DNA from 3 places in the Streptomyces sp. NPDC015345 genome. Region 1 is predicted to be linked to each of the others. Evidence: riboswitches for the same ligand, from Rfam matches in the RefSeq annotation. Region 1 holds a riboswitch; each other region holds the start of a gene.

Region 1 (5,439 bases):
GCACCGCACGCCGCGGGCCTCGCGGGGGCCGCCGACACGGTGGTCACACTCACCCTCTCGAAGTCCTTCGGCAGCCAGGGCGGCGCCGTGCTCGGACCCGCCAAGGTCATCGACCACCTGGTGAACGCGGCGCGTACCTTCATCTTCGACACGGGGCTCGCGCCCGCCGCGGCGGGCGCCGCGCTCGCGGCCCTGCGGCTGCTGCGCCGCGAGCCCGAACGGGCCGCAAGGGCCCGCCAGGTCGCCGCCGAACTGCACCGGCGCCTCACGGCCGAGGGCCTGTCGGCGGTACGTCCCGACGCCGCCGTCGTCTCCGTGCGCGCCCCGGCACCGGAATCGGCTGTGCGCTGGGCCGCCGAGTGCCGGGCGGCGGGTCTGGCGGTCGGCTGCTTCCGCCCGCCGTCGGTACCGGACGGTATTTCGAGGCTGCGGCTGACCGCCCGCGCGGATCTCACCGACGAACAGATCGCCGATGCCGTACGAGTGATCAGCCGCACCGCACCCCGCTGACCGCCGTCAGCGGAGGCTGTCGACGAACGTCTCCCAGGGGCCGGGGGAGAAGAGCAGGGCGGGCCCCGCGGTGTTCTTCGAGTCGCGCACGGCCAGCAGGCGGGCCGCCGTGCCGGAGTGGAGCGTGTCGAGCGTGGCCGTCTCGACACAGTTGTTCATTCCGTTGCTGCGGCTGCTGCGCTGCCACCGCGCACCCTGAAGGGTGGTGCTTGAAGGTACGTACCGAGGCAGTGCGGTCATGGTGCCTCCTTACGCGCCGTCGCTTAGCCCGGCGATGAAATCCTCTGAGTCCTCGGGTGAAAGCGCCTGTTCCTGAAGGGAGTTGAAGGCCTCCACGTATGCCTGGAGGTCTTCTTTCCGTTCGAGATAGAGGCTACTCGTCAAGTGGTCGAGAACAACCACATCCAGATCAGCAATGTTCGGAAATGAGAAAATAACGAAAGGCCCGATGAGGCCCACATGCTCTCCGGAGGAGAACGGCAGCACCTGAAGTCGCACCTGTGGCAACTGCGCCACCTCCTGTAACCGTGCGAGCTGATGTGCGAAGACCTGCGGTCCGCCCACGGAACGGCGCAAAACCGCCTCGTCCAGGACCACGCTCAGCCGCACCGGAGGCTCCGCGCGCAGCACGTCCTGACGGGCCAGACGCACCTCCACCAGCGCGTCCACCTGCTCGTCGGGCAGCCCGCCGAGCGCGGCCCGCGTGACGGCGCGCGCGTAATCGGGGGTCTGGAGCAGCCCCGGAACCACCGAGGTCTCCAGGGTGCGTACCCAACTCGCCTGCGACTCCAGGCTGATGAAGTCGCGATAGGCGGCGGGCAGCAGGTCGCGGTACGCCTTCCACCAGTGGTGACGCCCCGAGGCACCGGTGTCGTCGGCGCCCGCCAGGGCCACGAGCAACTCGCTGAGGTGGGCATCCTTCACCTCGTACGCGTCGAGCAGGAGGCGCACATCCGTGGCCTTCACACCGCTGCGGCCCGTCTCGATCCGGCTCACCTTCGACTGGTGCCAGCCGACCTTCGCGGCGGCCTGGCTGCTGGTGAGTCCCGCGAGGCCGCGCAGCGCGCGCAGTTCGGCGCCGAGCCGGCGGCGGCGCACCGCGGGGCCGTACTGCATGTCCGTCTCCTTCCGGACCGAGCCGTCGGGCATCCCGGCGGCAGAGCGGGGGGACAGAGGCGACAGTAGAGGAAGTGGCGTCCCCGCGCCCAAATACGGTCGGTCCTGGCAGAGTTCACCGCTTCGAGCGACAGATATATGCACATCTCGGTGGATCGCCACCCGTGACCGGCGAAGGAATGGGACGCTGGCGCGAAGCACCAGTCCGGGGCCGTCCTCGAGTCATCCGCTCCGAGTCGGAGACCGACCCCGGTGGGAAAGGGACAGCGTCGCCATGGCAGATCACCAGGAAGCATCCGTCACTCTGCCGAGCGATCCCGCCTCGGTCTCGGCCGCCCGCGCGTACGTGGCGAACGTACTCACGGAATGGGGCCTGCCGGGCGAGGCCGAGGTGGCGGACACGATCAGACTCATCGTCTCCGAACTCGCCACCAACGCCGTGCAGCACACCAGAGGGCAGTCGCCCACCTTCACGGTGGACGTCGAGCTCGACCGGGACGAGCAGCTGCGGATCGGCGTCACCGACAGTCACCCGCGCTATCCGAGGCGGCTGCCGGCCGCCGTCCAGCAGGACAACGGCCGCGGCATGGTCATCATCCGCTGGCTGACCGCCGAATGCGGCGGCAAGCTATCCGTCAGCCCCACGGCGGAGGGCGGCAAAACTGTATGGATCGCACTGCCCTGGACAGCGCCGGTCCAGCAGGGGCACCGCTGACGCCGCGCACCCGCCGCGCGGCCCGGCTCCGGCCGGACGCGGCGTGCGGGTCCACGGACCCCCGCGTCCGGCCGGGCGTGACGGGCGGGTCAGCGGACCCGGCCGTACCAGACGCTCTTGGTCCAGATCTTGTCCAGGCGTACCACGGTCCCCCTCTTCGGTGCGTGCCAGATGCGGCCGTTACCCGCGTAGATCCCGACGTGGTAGACGTTCCGGCCCGAGTGGAAGAACACCAGGTCGCCTCGGGTCCGCTGGGACTTCGAGATGTGCCGCGTCTTGTTGTACTGCGCGGCGGCGGTGCGCGGCAGCTTCTTGCCCGTGCGCTTGAACGAGTACAGCGTCAGGCCCGAGCAGTCGAAGCGGTTGGGCCCAACCGCTCCGTAGCTGTAGGGAGAGCCCTTCTTGGACGCCGCGATCTTGAGCGCTTTCGTTCCGTGGGTGGCTGCCTCGGCTTCCGATGTGAGCCCGGGGGCCACGACGGTGCCGCCCACAACGGCGAGGGTGAGGGCCGAGACGGCCCCGGTCCTGCCGAGCAGCGACGGAACGTGATTCAGCGCGGTCATGCGTAACCCTTCGTCAGCCGCCTGTGAAGGATGACCTGTCGGGTTCGGGCAGGCGAAGATGCCCGGCCGCGTCATGCTCTGCGGCTTCACCCCAAGGGCGTCGTCCGGACTTCCCGGACGGGCCCGCCTTGCTCGGGTCCTCCACTCCTGCCGGTGCACCGATGTCGACCGGTCAACCGGGCGGCGGCAGGACTCGGCGTCCGCCCGGATCGCCCCGCCGCTGTGGCGGGGTCTTGTCGTCGGAAGGGATCTTGACCCGAAAACCACTCGAAAACCGAGTCGAAACGACGTTTTGTGAGGCTCCTCACGACTGACCTGTTCGGGTGGACGCTGCCGAATTCGACTCCCAATGGCCCGTCTGACGATGGCTCGACCAGCACCGGAACGTCTCATTCCGCCTTCGCCGTACGTATCCGGTGCAACTCTCGAACGCGTGATTAAGGAGCCCCTGCTACGCCAACTGAGGTAGCCCATCTGGTCGCTCGCACAGCGGATCCAGACGTTCCGGTGAGCGGAGCGCGTCCTTCAGCGGCCGCTGAGGGACTCACCGGCTCACTGGCTTGCCGATGGCGGCACGCCCACCCGTCCGGTCCGCCGCTCGCCGTCGAGGACGCGCAGGGCCTGGGCGAGCGTGGCGGCGTGCACCTCGCTCTCGCCGCGCCGGTGCATGAGGGCCAGTGCGTCCCGCAGGGCCGTCGCCCGGCCGACCAGGGCCTGGGCGGCACGCAGTCCGCCGTAGGTGTGCTCGGCGCGGGCGGGGTTGATCCGGCCGACCAGATCGACGACTTCGAGGTAACGGTCGATCAACTCGGCCTCGGCGCGGGTCAGCGCGGGCAGCGGCGGCAGCTCGGGCGGCAGCATCCGCGGGTCACCTCGTCCCGCGCGCGCCGAGCGAGGTCTTGCGGCTCTGGACGATCCGGTCCACGAGCCCGTACTCCACGGCGGCCGGGGCGTCGAGGATCTTGTCCCGCTCGATGTCCGCGGCGATCCGCTCCGGGCTCTGTCCCGTGTGCCGCGCGAGGAGTTCTTCGAGGAGCCGCCGGGTCCGCAGGATCTCGTCGGCCTGGATCGCCAGATCACTGGCCTGCCCCTGGATCGGCTCGGAGAAGGAGGGCTGGTGGATCAGTATCCGCGCCCCCGGCAGCGCGTGCCGCTTGCCGGGTGTGCCGGCCGCCAGCAGGACGGCGGCGGCCGAGGCGGCCTGCCCGAGGCAGACCGTCTCCACGTCACAGCTGACGAACCGCATCGTGTCGTAGATGGCGGTCATCGCGCTGAACGAGCCGCCGGGGGAGTTGATGTACAGCGAGATGTCGCGGTCGGGCGCCGCGTACTCGAGGTGCGTGAACTGCGCCATCACGTCGTTCGCCGACGTGTCGTCGACGGGGGTGCCGAGAAAGACGATCCGCTCTTCCAGAAGTCGCGAGTACGGATCCATGGTCCGCGCCCCCGAACTGGTGCGCTCGGTGAACTCGGGCAGGACATGACGGGCTGACGGACGGCGCATGGCAGGCCTCTCTTGCTAGGGGGCGACGGAGGGTCCAGCTCTCCGTAAAAAATGTACAGGACGTACGTTTCTTTGGGGGGCGCTCAGCAAGGCAGCCTTCTGTCGACGACGAAGCTGATCTCGACGACCTGACCGGGAAGGGTCAGTTCGGTGACGCCGAGGACCGTGGCGGTGGGGCGGTGGTCGCCGAAGTACGCCAGGTTGCCCTCCGCCGTCGCCGCGGCGTTCTGCCGTAGGTTCACCACGTACAAGTTCTGTGAGACCACCTGGTTACGGGTGGCGCCGTAGTGGTCGAGGACCCTGTCCAGGTTGGTGTAGGTCTGCTGGAGCTGGGCGCCGAAATCGCCCGCGTGCACGAAGGTGCCCGTCTCGTCGAACGCGAGCTGTCCGGAGACGTGGATCAGTTCGCCGGACCTGATCGCCTGTGCGTATCCGAAGTCGCTCTCGGCCGGAATGTCGTGGTTGAAGACGTCGAGGCTTGTCACGGTGTTCGCCCTCCCGAGGTGCTCTCTTGTGGTTACTCGGGAACTGTAGGAGAGTGGCTCCTGACCTGGAAGAACGCACTTTTCGGTGACTGGGGAACCTGATGGTGACCAAACAACTGCTCCAAGGCCTGCCCGAGGACGCGGACCTGCGGCGCGCGGACTCGCTGGCCCGGGAGATCTTCTCGGACGTCGCCAACAAGTGGGCGCTCCTGATCATCGAGACGCTCGGTGACGAGACCCTGCGCTTCAGCGCGCTGCGGGACGGGGTCGAGGGCATCAGCCACAAGATGCTCACGCAGAACCTGCGCATGCTGGAGCGCAACGGCCTGGTCGAGCGGAAGGTGCACCCCACCGTGCCGCCGCGCGTCGAGTACACCCTCACCGAGGCCGGCCGGGGCCTGCGCGCCACGGTCGACGGCATGTGCGAGTGGACCCACCGCCACCTCGGTCACATCGAGGCGTCGCGCCTGCGCTTCGACGCCTGAGGAGCGGGGTGCGCGGTACCGGCCGTGCCGGGCCCCGGCGTCAAGGCCCGGCCTCCGCGAT
Region 2 (5,439 bases), on a different contig from region 1:
TACACCACCGAGCTGGAGAACCTGGACGAGGACACCTGGCACCCCCACGTCTACGACTTCTCCCGGCCCGAAGTCACCGACCAGTGGGGCACCGCCAACCCCATGAACGAACTCGTCGCCAAGGAGTCCTTCAACGACCCCGACCGCGGCGTCTTCGTCGCCCCGCCGGTCTGATCCGCGTCCCCGGAGCCGCACCATGCGTTTCGCCGCTTACGAAGAACACCACCGCCGCCGGGTGGCAGTCGTGGAGGAGGACGGCACCCTCTTCCCGTTGCCCGGCGTCACCTCGCTCACCGCGCTGGTCCAGGAGACCGGCGGGCTCCCCGGGCTGCTCGCCGCGGGCGCGGCGGCCCTCGACGTGACCCCCGGCCCGCACGTCTCCCGGGTACGGCTGCTGGCCCCGCTCCAGCCCGCCTCGGTACGGGACTTCGTGACCTTCGAGGAGCACGTCGAAGGGGTGCGCCGCGCCGTGGAGGGCACCGGCGGTGTCCCCGAGCAGTGGTACGCGGCCCCGACCTTCTACTTCACCAACCCGCACGCGATCTACGGCCACCGCGAGGACGTGCCCGTGCCGCCGGGGTCGGCCGTGCTGGACTTCGAGCTGGAGGTGGGCGCGGTGATCGGGCGAGAGGGCCGGGACCTCACGCCCGAGCAGGCCCGCGACCACATCGTCGGCTACACGGTCTTCAACGACTGGTCGGCGCGGGACCTTCAGGGCGCGGAGATGAAGGTCGGCCTCGGCCCCTGCAAGGGCAAGGACACCGCCACCACCCTCGGCCCGTACCTGGTCACCGCCGACGAGCTGGAGCCGTACCGGGACGCCGAGGGGTTCCTACGCCTTGCCCTGACCGCCGAGGTCAACGGCGAGAAGGCCGGCGAGGACCTGCTGTCCAACATGAGCTGGACCTTCGAGGAGATGGCCGCCTACGCCTCGCGCGGCACCCGCGTCGTCCCGGGTGACGTCCTCGGCTCGGGCACCTGCGGCAACGGAGGCTGTCTCGCCGAGCTGTGGGGCCGGCGCGGCGAGCAGACCCCTGCGCCACTGAAGCCCGGCGACACCGTCACCCTCACGGCGGAGGGCATCGGCACGCTCACGAACACCGTCGTCCCCGGGGCGGAGCCCGTGCCCCTGCCGACCGGCCGACGGCGTGGCCGTGAGCGGCCGTGAGCGGCCTGCGGGGCAGACCACCGACAGTTCCGTGTCGTCGCCCTGTGCCCCCTGACGACGGCCCGCGCGAGCGGACCACGCACCAGACCGAAGGGCCGTGACGTCGCCGCGTGGACGGTCACTTTTCCTGCGCCGTACGGCAGTTGATGCGGTAGAGCGGCGGGAGTACGCGAACGCCGGTGCCCGGGGAGGCGTGCCGGTTCGGCCCCGGCGGCCGCTCCGGTGCGGTGACCTCGCCCATACGCCCTCCTTGTTCGATCGCGTGGACCACCAACACGCCACCTACGGCGCGGAGTTGGGACTGCCCGAGGCGGTGCTCGCCGAGGTGGCGGTCGCCCCCGGACGATGACGCGACGCGTACCGCCACTAACGGAGTTCGACCGGATGCTCGACACCGCGCTCGCCGGAATCAAGGAACGGGCCGCCGAACGGGCCGCCTGAAAACGCGGCCGATGAATCGTCAACTCCCAGATCCGCCGAGCCGCCCACCCCTTTTCCGGCAATGGCCGCTCTTTCCATATCCGCGTCCACATCCACCTCCACACGACCTCCGCCTACCGGCATCATCGAGCGTTGCAATATGCCCGATTTGACGCGGCGAGCGGCATTTAATCCACACCTCTCCGTGAAATGGGTCACGCCGACTCCCGCACGCGCCGAAGATCTCGGAGCGCATTCCCGTTCTGCGGACAGAGAGTTGAGTTTTGGATCAAAGAGGGCCAAGGGAATTTGATCTCCACGAACCGACCTCTCGCATTGCCGCCGCGAATTCGCGCCTTGTTACCTCCGGCCTTTCTCGCTTAATGTCACCGTCGAACCGGATGGAACGCCGAATCCTGCCGCTGTCCGGAAGCCGTTACACCCACCCACTTACTCACTCACGCACGGCAGGAGCGGGGGAACCAGGTAAGCCGCCGATCCGGTTTCCGGAACGGCTCGGGGTGAAGTCGCATGCCCAGTGCGACCGGACATCTCCCGTCCGAACCCGACAGCTCACCTCGTAGGCGACGGAGAGGAAATTCGTCATGCCTGCAAAGGGAAAGCACCGCCGTCCCAAGTCCCGCTCGCTCACCCGGGGCATCGCCGCCGCGGGAACGGGCGGAGCCGTGCTCGTCCTGCCGGTGCTCGGCGCGACCGCCGCCCACGCGGCTCAGGCCCCTGCGGCCGTCAAGCCCGCCGCCGCCCCGAACACCCACGTAGTCGTCGCGGGTGACTCCCTTTCCAAGATCGCCCGGGAGCATTCCTTGAGCGGCGGCTGGAAAAAGCTCTACGAGGACAATCGCAACGTCCTCGGTGACGACCCGAAGCTGATCCACCCCGGTCTCAAGCTCACCCTCGGCAAGAAGAACGCCGCCGAGCCCGCGAAGAAGGCGACCGCTTCCCCGGCTTCCGTCAAGACCGCCGCCGCCCCGGCGAAGAAGTCCTACAGCGACAACCTCGACGGCTGGATCCGGGAGTCGCTCGACATCATGGCGCAGCACGGCATTCCCGGCACGTACGAGGGAATCCACCGCAACGTCATGCGCGAGTCCTCCGGCAACCCGTGGGCCATCAACAACTGGGACTCCAACGCCGTCGCCGGAACCCCGTCGAAGGGCCTCCTCCAGGTGATCGCCCCCACCTTCGAGGCGTACCACGTGCCCGGCACCTCGACGGACAGCTACGACCCGGTCGCCAACATCACCGCCGCCTGCAACTACGCGGCCGACCGGTACGGCTCGATCGACAACGTGAACGGCCCGTACTAGACCGCGCCTCTCTGACATGCCGTGAGCCCCGGACACGTGGTGTGCCGGGGCTCACGGCATGCCCGTTCCGCGCGGCGGGGCGGACGGGAGAGGAATGGGCCGCGGATTGCCGGGCACGCGGACGTTGGTAGCCGAAAGATCGGAACCGAAGATCGGAACCGTAGACAGTCGGAACCGTAGACAGAAGTAAACGAAGGAGTTGTCGTGTCGTTCCTCTGGGCCATCATCGCGGGACTCATCATCGGCCTGCTGGCCAAGCTCGTTCTGCCGGGGCGTCAGCCCATTCCCCTGTGGCTGACGGTTCTCCTCGGCATCGTGGGCGCCGTGGTCGGCAACGCTCTCGCCAGCGCCTTCGGCGTTCGCGACACCGGCGGCATCGACTGGATCCGGCACGTCTTCCAGATCGGCGTCGCAGCCGTCCTCATCTCCTTCGTCACCCCTCTGTGGGCCCGACGACACGCTTGATCCCGTCCTGCATCCCGTCCCCTTCCGCGAAGGCCCCCGGCGCACCGCGCCGGGGGCCTTCGTCTCGGCTCGTGCCGACGTCCCGTGTCTCCTACGTCCAGTGGCGCAGGGCAAGGCGGGGAGTCTGCCGGACCAGCCAGGCGCCGGCCAGGCCGATGGCGGCGCCGGCGACGACGTCGCTGGGGTAGTGGGCGCCGCTCTGCACGCGCTCGACCGACACCATCGCCGCCGGTACCGCGCAGACGAGGCCGGCGGCCGGCCAGGCGGGAAGGACGGCGGCGGTGAATCCCACCGCCGCCGCGGTGTGCCCGGAGGGGAAGGAGGAGGAGTCGGGCCGGTCGTCGGCCTCGTCGTGCGGGAACCACTCCTTGGGCGGCCGGGGCCGGTCGGCCAGCTGCTTGCACACGCCGTTCGACGCCAGCTGCGCCACCGTCATGGCGGCGAGACCGGCCACGGCCGCGGTACGGCCGCGCCACCCGCCCAGGCACGCCATCGCGACGGCGGCCCCGCACCACAGCTTCGTGCTCTCCGCCGCCTCCTCCACCCCGGAGAGCACCTTGCCCACACCTGGCGCGACGCGCCGGGCCACCTGCTGCGTCACCACTCGATCGACCTCACTCACAACCGTCAGCAACTTCATGCGCACCAGGTATCCCGTAACGCCGGAAGATACGCAGCTCTTGATCACTTGAGGCCGACCGGTCCGGTCACGTGAGGCCGACTGGCCGAGCCGGTCGGGCCCGCGGCGATCAGGACTCAGACGATCAGGACCCGGCGCCCACGGGTGTGACCGGCCTGGCTGTCGACGTGTGCCGCCGCGGCATCGGCGAGCGGGTACGACTTCTCGACCGGGATGTGGAGCTTGCCCCGCGAGATGAGGCCGGCGGCCTCGACGAGCGCTTCCGGCACGCTCCCGGCCACGCCGGAGAACCGGACACCGAACTCCGGCGCGCCGAGATCGGCGATCGAGAGCACCTTCCGCGGGTCCCCGGTCAGCTCGACGAGTTCGCGGATGACGCCCGATCCGGCCAGGTCCAGAGCCGCGTCGACAGGGCCGAGCCGCCGCACCCGCTCCACCCAGCCCTCGCCGTACGTCGTGGCGCGGGCACCCAGGCCGCGCAGATAGTCCTGGTTCGCGGCCCCCGCCGTGCCGATCACGGCGATGCCCCGGTCGCGGGCGATCTGGAGGACCGCCGACCCGACTCCCCCGGACGCGCCGCTGACCAGCAGCGTCTGCCCGGACCGCACACCGACCTCGCGGATGACGCGCAGCGCGGTCTCCACCACGGAGGGGTAACCGGCCGCCTCCTCGAATGTCAGCCCCTCGGGCATACGGGCCCAGGCCGACAGCACGGCGAACTCGGCATAGGTGTCCGAGCCTTCCCCGAAGACGTGGTCGCCGGCCTCGACTCCTTCGACGCCCTCGCCGACCTCGTCCACCACCCCGGCGGCGTCCAGGCCGACTCCCGCGGGCAACTCGGTCGGGTGGGCCCCCAGGATCTGGCCTTCACGGATCCTCCAGTCGACGGGGTTCACGCCCGCCGCCCGCACGGCGATGCGTATCTGACCGGGGCCCGCATGGGGCTCCTCGGCGTCCACGAGCCGCAGGACGTCCGGACCGCCGAACTCGGCGAAGCTGATTCTCTTCATACGAAGGAACGTAACACTAACGGTTAGTGTTTTGGAACGGTTATGTCTTCGCATTTGTTAGCATCAGCGGATGACCGTGCCGCCCGGACGTCGTGAGCGCAAGAAGGCCGCGACCCGTCAGAAGATCGCTGAGACCGCCCTGCGGCTCTTCCTGGAGCGCGGATACGAGGCGGTGGGCATCCGCGATGTCGCCGCCGAGGCCGACGTGGCCGTCACCACGGTCTTCTCCCACTTCGCCTCGAAAGAGGCCCTGGTGTTCGAGCAGGACGAGGACTTCGAGCACCGTCTGGCGCGGGCGGTCACCGGCCGGGCGCCGCGGGAGCCGCTCATCCCCGTGCTGCGCCACGAGATGCGGGACATGGTGCGGCATTGCACGGCGGACAGCGTCGCGCCGATCTGGCGCATGAT
Region 3 (5,439 bases), on a different contig from region 1:
CCGACGCCGATCACCGCGACCGAGCCCGGCGTCAGCAGGCGCTGCACGGACCGTCCCTCGGCGCGCTGTTCGCGGGCGCGCTGCACGGCGAGCGAGCGGTCGGTGGGCTCCAGGTCGAACTCCAGGCGTACGACGCCGTCTTCGAAGCTGCGCTTCTGCTGGTACCCGGCGTCCGTGAACACCTTGATCATCTTGGTGTTGGCGGGCAGCACCTCGGCCGCGAAGCGCCGGATGCCGCGCTCCCTGGCGACCGCCGCGATGTGTTCGAGGAGCGTGGAGGCCACGCCGCGGCCCTGATGGGCGTCCTGTACGAGGAAGGCGACCTCGGCCTCGTCGGCGGGGGCGCTGGCGGCCATGCCGCGCTCGTCGATGCGGTCGTAGCGCACGGTGGCGATGAACTCGCCGCCCACCGTGGCGGCGAGTCCCACGCGGTCCACCTGGTCGTGGTGGGTGAAGCGGCGCACGTCCTTGGCGGACAGCCGCGGGTAGGGCGCGAAGAAGCGGTAGTACTTCGACTCGTCCGAGACCTGTTCGTAGAAGCTGACCAGGCGGTCCGCGTCCTCGGCCGTGATGGGCCTGATCCGGGCGGTGCCTCCGTCGCGCAGCACCACGTCGGCTTCCCAGTGCGAGGGATAGTCGTGCCGATCCTGCTGCTCCGACGGGGTCTGCATGGGGCCCAGGGTACGGGTCGCGGGGCCGCCTGGGCCGGGTACGGTCGAGGAGGACCGGCGTCCCGTCACCAGAGCATCCACCGCGACATGCGACAATGGTCTAGACAAGTGTGAAACACCTGGAAGGGCAGCAACACATGGCTGAGCGCCGCGTCAACGTCGGCTGGGCCGAGGGCCTCCACGCCCGACCCGCCTCCATCTTCGTCCGCGCGGCCACGGCCGCCGGCGTCCCCGTGACGATCGCCAAGGCCGACGGCAACCCGGTCAACGCCGCCTCGATGCTCGCGGTGCTCGGCCTGGGCGCCCAGGGTGGCGAGGAGATCGTGCTCGCCTCCGACGCCGAGGGCGCGGACGCCGCCCTGGACCGTCTGGCGAAGCTGGTCGCGGACGGTCTCGAGGAGCTTCCGGAGACGGTCTGACCCACGCAGCACCTTTCAAAGGGCCCACCCCGAACACGGGGTGGGCCCTTTGCCTTATGTCTCACCTGGTGCCAGTTTATGTGGCGGCAGTTTATGCACGGAAATAAAGGAACGGCCGGAATTGCATTGACCGGCACTCCTCTCGCGCCTCACTTTGTATACGGCACCCGCGTTAATTCCTGAGACTCACCGTGTTTACGGGGTGTTGCACTTCCCTCACACGGCCCGCCGTCGGCGAGGGGCGCAACCGGTGCGCGGCCGTCGCCCGCTCCGCGTGGCCGGCGGTGAGCATCCTGGCCCGTTCCGCGTCCCCGCGGGCCACCGCGTCGACGATCGCCGCGTGCTCGGACCAGGACACCGCGGGCGCGGCCGGGGCCCCGACGACGTACATCCAGGCGAGCTTGTGCCGCAGCTGGGTGAGCAGCGTGATGAGGCCGGGGCTGCCGGAGGCCTGGGCGAGCGTCTCGTGGAACCAGCCGCCCAGCGAGCGCAGATCCTCCCCCTGACCCTTCCGCACGCGCTCCTGGCCCAGCCGCACGAGTCCGCGCAGGACCTTGAGGTGCGCGTCGGTGCGGCGCTGTGCGGCGCGGGCCGCGGCGAGCGGCTCGAGCACCGTGCGCAGCTCCAGGAGGTCGGCGGCCTCCTGCTCCGTGGGCTCGGCGACACAGGCGCCGGCGTGCCTGCGCGTGACGACGAAGCCCTCGGCCTCCAGGGTGCGCAGGGCTTCGCGTACGGGGACGCGGGAGACCCCGTAGCGGCGCGCGAGAAGCTCCTCGGTGAGCCGCCCGCCCCTTTCGTAGACCCCGGCCACAATGTCGTCCCGGATGGCCGTGCATACCGAGTGTGCGGGAATGCGCATAACCGGACCTCCGCCTTAATCCCCGCGAAACGCGGTCGACCGACGCTCGTTCCGGAACTCTATTGCAGAGCCGCTGAATTTCCGATGGCGGGCCGGATTCCATGGATATCTTTTGGCCAGGCGAGGCGGGTGGGAAACGGCGAAGGCCCCGGCTCGGGAGAGCCGGGGCCTTCGGTGAGGTGCCGGGACGGGTCAGACGTTGACGCCGTGCGAGCGGAGGTACGCCACGGGGTCGATGTCCGAGCCGTAGTCCGGGCCGGTGCGGGCCTCGAAGTGGAGGTGCGGGCCACTGGAGTTGCCGGTGGAGCCCGAGAGGCCTATCTGCTGGCCCGGGGTGACCGTCTGGCCGACGGTGACGCCGAGGGACGACATGTGGCCGTACTGGGTGTACGTGCCGTCGTTCATCTTGATGACCACGTTGTTGCCGTAGGCACCGCCCCAGCCCGCCTCGACGACGGTGCCGGCGCCCACCGCGTGGACCGGCGTGCCGGACGCGGCGTGGAAGTCGACGCCGGTGTGGCTGCCGGAGGACCACATGGCGCCGCCGGTCTGGTAACCCGTGGAGACGTACGAGCCGGAGATCGGGGAGACGTAGGTGTTCAGGCGCTTGCGCTCGGCCTCGCGGGCGGCGCGCTCCTTCGCCTCGCGCTCCTTCTTGGCCTTCGCCTTGGCCTCGGCCTCGGCCTTGCGCTTCTCCTCGGCGGCCTTCTTCTTGGCGGCCTCTTCGGCCTTCTTGGCGGCCGCGGCGTCGTCGGCGGCCTGCCGCTGGGCGGCGGCCTGCGCGTCGATGCTGTCGGCGAGCGAGTCGCCCACGGAGATCGCCTGGGTGAGCCCGGTGTGTTCGAAGGCGGCGTCGTCGGCGGCGGCGAGCGCCGGAGCGGCCAGGCCTCCGATGACACCCGTGGTGGTGATCGCTGCGACGCCCGCGACGTTCGCGGTGGTGCGGGTGAGGCGGCTGGGACGACGGTGCTTCCCGGTGGCACGGGTGAACGCCATGAAGCGGCTGATCCTTTCCTTCCTTCTCGCCTACCGGGTTAGCTGACGGGTTCGGAGCAGGAAGGTCTCCTACGAGTCCCTCACCTGACGGCAAGGTGCCCGATTCACCCCAGGGGACATGTGGGTCCCCGGCTCCCCTGGCTCGCGCCGTACGGGGACTCGGCGATGACTGTCCGGTGCCGCGGATGCGACGTACTGCGTGACGAACAGTCGGACCGACGCTAAACGGGCCGTCTTTCAATCGACAAACAGAACGCCTCTTTTGTAGCGCACGCCACACACCGAACAGGCAACCACCCTATGAATTCGGACATATGGGGAGTACGCGACCCCGGCCACCGAAACGGTCGCCGGGGTCCCGATATGTCCTGACTGCCGCTCAGCCGGCGACCACACTCACCTCGCCGATGCCGAGCGCCCTGACGGGCTCCTCGATCTCCGCGGCGTCCCCGACGAGGATCGTCACCAGGTGGTCCTCCGGGAAGGCGCTCACGACGGCCGCGGTGGCCTCCACGGTGCCGGTCGCGGCCAACTGCCGGTAGAGCCGCGCCTGGAAGTCGTCCGGGAGGTTCTGCTCGACCTGGTCGGCGAGCGTGGCGGCCACGGAGGCGGCCATCTCGTACTTGAGCGGGGCCACGCCCACCAGGTTCTGCACCGCCACGTCGCGCTCGGCGTCGGTCAGGCCCTCGGCTGCGAGGGTGCGCAGGACCGTCCAGAGGTCCTCCAGCGCGGGCCCCGTGGAGGCGGTGTCGACGGAGCCGCTGATGGCGAGCATCGCGGCGCCCGTGCCGTCCGGTGCGGAGCGCAGGACCTGGCTGAACGCCCGTACGCCGTAGGTGTAGCCCTTCTCCTCGCGCAGGACGCGGTCCAGGCGGGAGGTGAGGGTTCCGCCCAGGCAGTACGTGCCGAGGACCTGGGCCGGCCAGATCCGGTCGTGCCGGTCCGGGCCGATGCGGCCGATCAGAAGCTGCGTCTGGACGGCTCCGGGGCGGTCCACGATGACGACACGGCCCGTGTCGTCCGCGGTGATCGCGGGCATCGGGCGGGGCTCGGCGGTGCCGCCCTTCCAGGTGCCGACGGTGTCCGCGAGGACGGCGTCCAGGTCGGTGCCCGCGAGGTCGCCGACGACCACCAGGGTGGACGTGGCGGGACGGACGTGCGCCTCGTAGAAGGCGCGCACCGCGGCCGCGTCGATGGCCTTGACCGTCTCCTCGGTGCCCTGGCGGGGCCGCGACATGCGCGAACTCGCCGGGAACAGCTGCCTGGAGAGCTCCTTGGCCGCGCGGCGTGCCGGATTGGCCGCCTCATGCGGGATCTCGTCCAGGCGGTTGCGTACGAGGCGCTCGATCTCGCTGTCCGCGAAGGCCGGGGCCCTCAGGGCGTCGGAGAGCAGGCCGAGCGCCTTGGGGAGGCGGGAGACCGGGACTTCGAGGGAGACGCGGACGCCGGGGTGGTCGGCGTGCGCGTCCATGGTGGCGCCGCACCGGTCGAGCTCGGCGGCGAACTCCTCCGCCGAGTGCTTGTCGGTGCCTTCGTTGAAGGCCCTCGCCATGATCGTGGCGACGCCGTCGAGGCCCTTCGGCTCGGCGTCCAGGGGCGCCTCCAGGTGGACCTCCACGGCGACGACCTGCTGGCCGGGGCGGTCACAGCGCAGCACCGTGAGGCCGTTGGGCAGCGCGCCGCGCTCTGGGGCGGGGAAGGCCCACGGCTTGGCCGTGCCGGCCTGGGGCTGGGGGTGGAACTGCATCGTCGCGGCCTCGGTCACTTCGCCGCCTCCTCTTCCTCTGCGGTCTCGGCGGCGGCCTCGGCGGCCTCGTCCTCGGTGGACACCGGTTCGTAGACGAGCACCGCGCGGTTGTCCGGGCGCAGGCGGGCCTTGGCGACCTCCTGGACCTCCTCGGCGGTGACGTCGAGCACGCGCTGCACCGCGGTGAGAGCGAGCTGCGGGTCGCCGAACAGGACCGCGTACCGGCACAGTTCGTCCGCGCGGCCCGCGACCGTGCCGAGACGGTCGAGCCACTCCCGCTCCAGCTGGGCCTGGGCGCGCTCCATCTCCTCCGGGGTGGGGCCCTCCGCGGCGAAGCGGGCCAACTCCTCGTCGACGGCGGCCTCGATGACCGGGACCTCGACGTCGCCGGACGTCTTCACGTCCAGCCAGCCGAGCGAGGGGGCACCGGCGAGGCGCAGCAGGCCGAATCCGGCGGCGACGGCGGTGCGGTCGCGGCGCACGAGCCGGTTGTAGAGCCGGGAGGAGTCGCCGCTGCCGAGGACGGTGAGGGCGAGGTCGGCCGCGTCGCACGCGCGCGTGCCGTCCTCCGGGAGGCGGTAGGCGGCCATGAGGGCGCGGGCCGGCACATCCTCCTCGATGACCTCGCGCAGCTCTTTGCCGATGCGCTCCGGGAGGGAGCCGTCACGCGGCGGCTGCTTGCCGTCGTGCGAGGGGATCGACCCGAAGTACTTCTCGACCCAGGCGAGCGTCTGCTCGGGGTCGATG

The links. Region 1 has a riboswitch for cyclic di-AMP ahead of ACF062_RS19000 (C40 family peptidase). Riboswitches for the same ligand answer to the same signal wherever they lie in the genome.
Region 2: linked by a shared signal. The riboswitch ahead of ACF062_RS09825 (transglycosylase SLT domain-containing protein) and the one ahead of ACF062_RS19000 (C40 family peptidase) in region 1 are both predicted to bind cyclic di-AMP.
Region 3: linked by a shared signal. The riboswitch ahead of ACF062_RS06960 (M23 family metallopeptidase) and the one ahead of ACF062_RS19000 (C40 family peptidase) in region 1 are both predicted to bind cyclic di-AMP.

Annotation. Positions count from the first base shown of each region.
Region 1 is NZ_JBIBTX010000004.1:402,335-407,773, forward strand. Features, by position in the region: gene ACF062_RS18980 (8-amino-7-oxononanoate synthase) at 1-510, shown strand, start outside; gene ACF062_RS18985 (DUF397 domain-containing protein) at 517-750, opposite strand; gene ACF062_RS18990 (helix-turn-helix domain-containing protein) at 760-1,626, opposite strand; gene ACF062_RS18995 (ATP-binding protein) at 1,901-2,341, shown strand; gene ACF062_RS19000 (C40 family peptidase) at 2,431-2,904, opposite strand; cyclic di-AMP (ydaO/yuaA leader) riboswitch at 2,908-3,084, opposite strand; gene ACF062_RS19005 (hypothetical protein) at 3,457-3,765, opposite strand; gene ACF062_RS19010 (ATP-dependent Clp protease proteolytic subunit) at 3,773-4,408, opposite strand; gene ACF062_RS19015 (RidA family protein) at 4,492-4,893, opposite strand; gene ACF062_RS19020 (helix-turn-helix domain-containing protein) at 4,995-5,378, shown strand; gene ACF062_RS19025 (nucleoside deaminase) at 5,419-5,439, opposite strand, start outside.
Region 2 is NZ_JBIBTX010000002.1:793,799-799,237, reverse strand. Features, by position in the region: gene ACF062_RS09845 (VOC family protein) at 1-174, shown strand, start outside; gene ACF062_RS09840 (fumarylacetoacetate hydrolase family protein) at 197-1,168, shown strand; gene ACF062_RS09835 (hypothetical protein) at 1,287-1,409, opposite strand; gene ACF062_RS09830 (hypothetical protein) at 1,535-1,807, opposite strand; cyclic di-AMP (ydaO/yuaA leader) riboswitch at 2,026-2,190, shown strand; gene ACF062_RS09825 (transglycosylase SLT domain-containing protein) at 2,194-2,916, shown strand; gene ACF062_RS09820 (GlsB/YeaQ/YmgE family stress response membrane protein) at 3,121-3,381, shown strand; gene ACF062_RS09815 (phosphatase PAP2 family protein) at 3,473-4,021, opposite strand; gene ACF062_RS09810 (NADP-dependent oxidoreductase) at 4,138-5,031, opposite strand; gene ACF062_RS09805 (TetR/AcrR family transcriptional regulator) at 5,102-5,439, shown strand, end outside.
Region 3 is NZ_JBIBTX010000002.1:125,745-131,183, reverse strand. Features, by position in the region: gene ACF062_RS06975 (GNAT family N-acetyltransferase) at 1-671, opposite strand, end outside; gene ACF062_RS06970 (HPr family phosphocarrier protein) at 809-1,090, shown strand; gene ACF062_RS06965 (GntR family transcriptional regulator) at 1,263-1,949, opposite strand; gene ACF062_RS06960 (M23 family metallopeptidase) at 2,142-2,945, opposite strand; cyclic di-AMP (ydaO/yuaA leader) riboswitch at 2,958-3,120, opposite strand; gene ACF062_RS06955 (M16 family metallopeptidase) at 3,325-4,710, opposite strand; gene ACF062_RS06950 (M16 family metallopeptidase) at 4,707-5,439, opposite strand, start outside.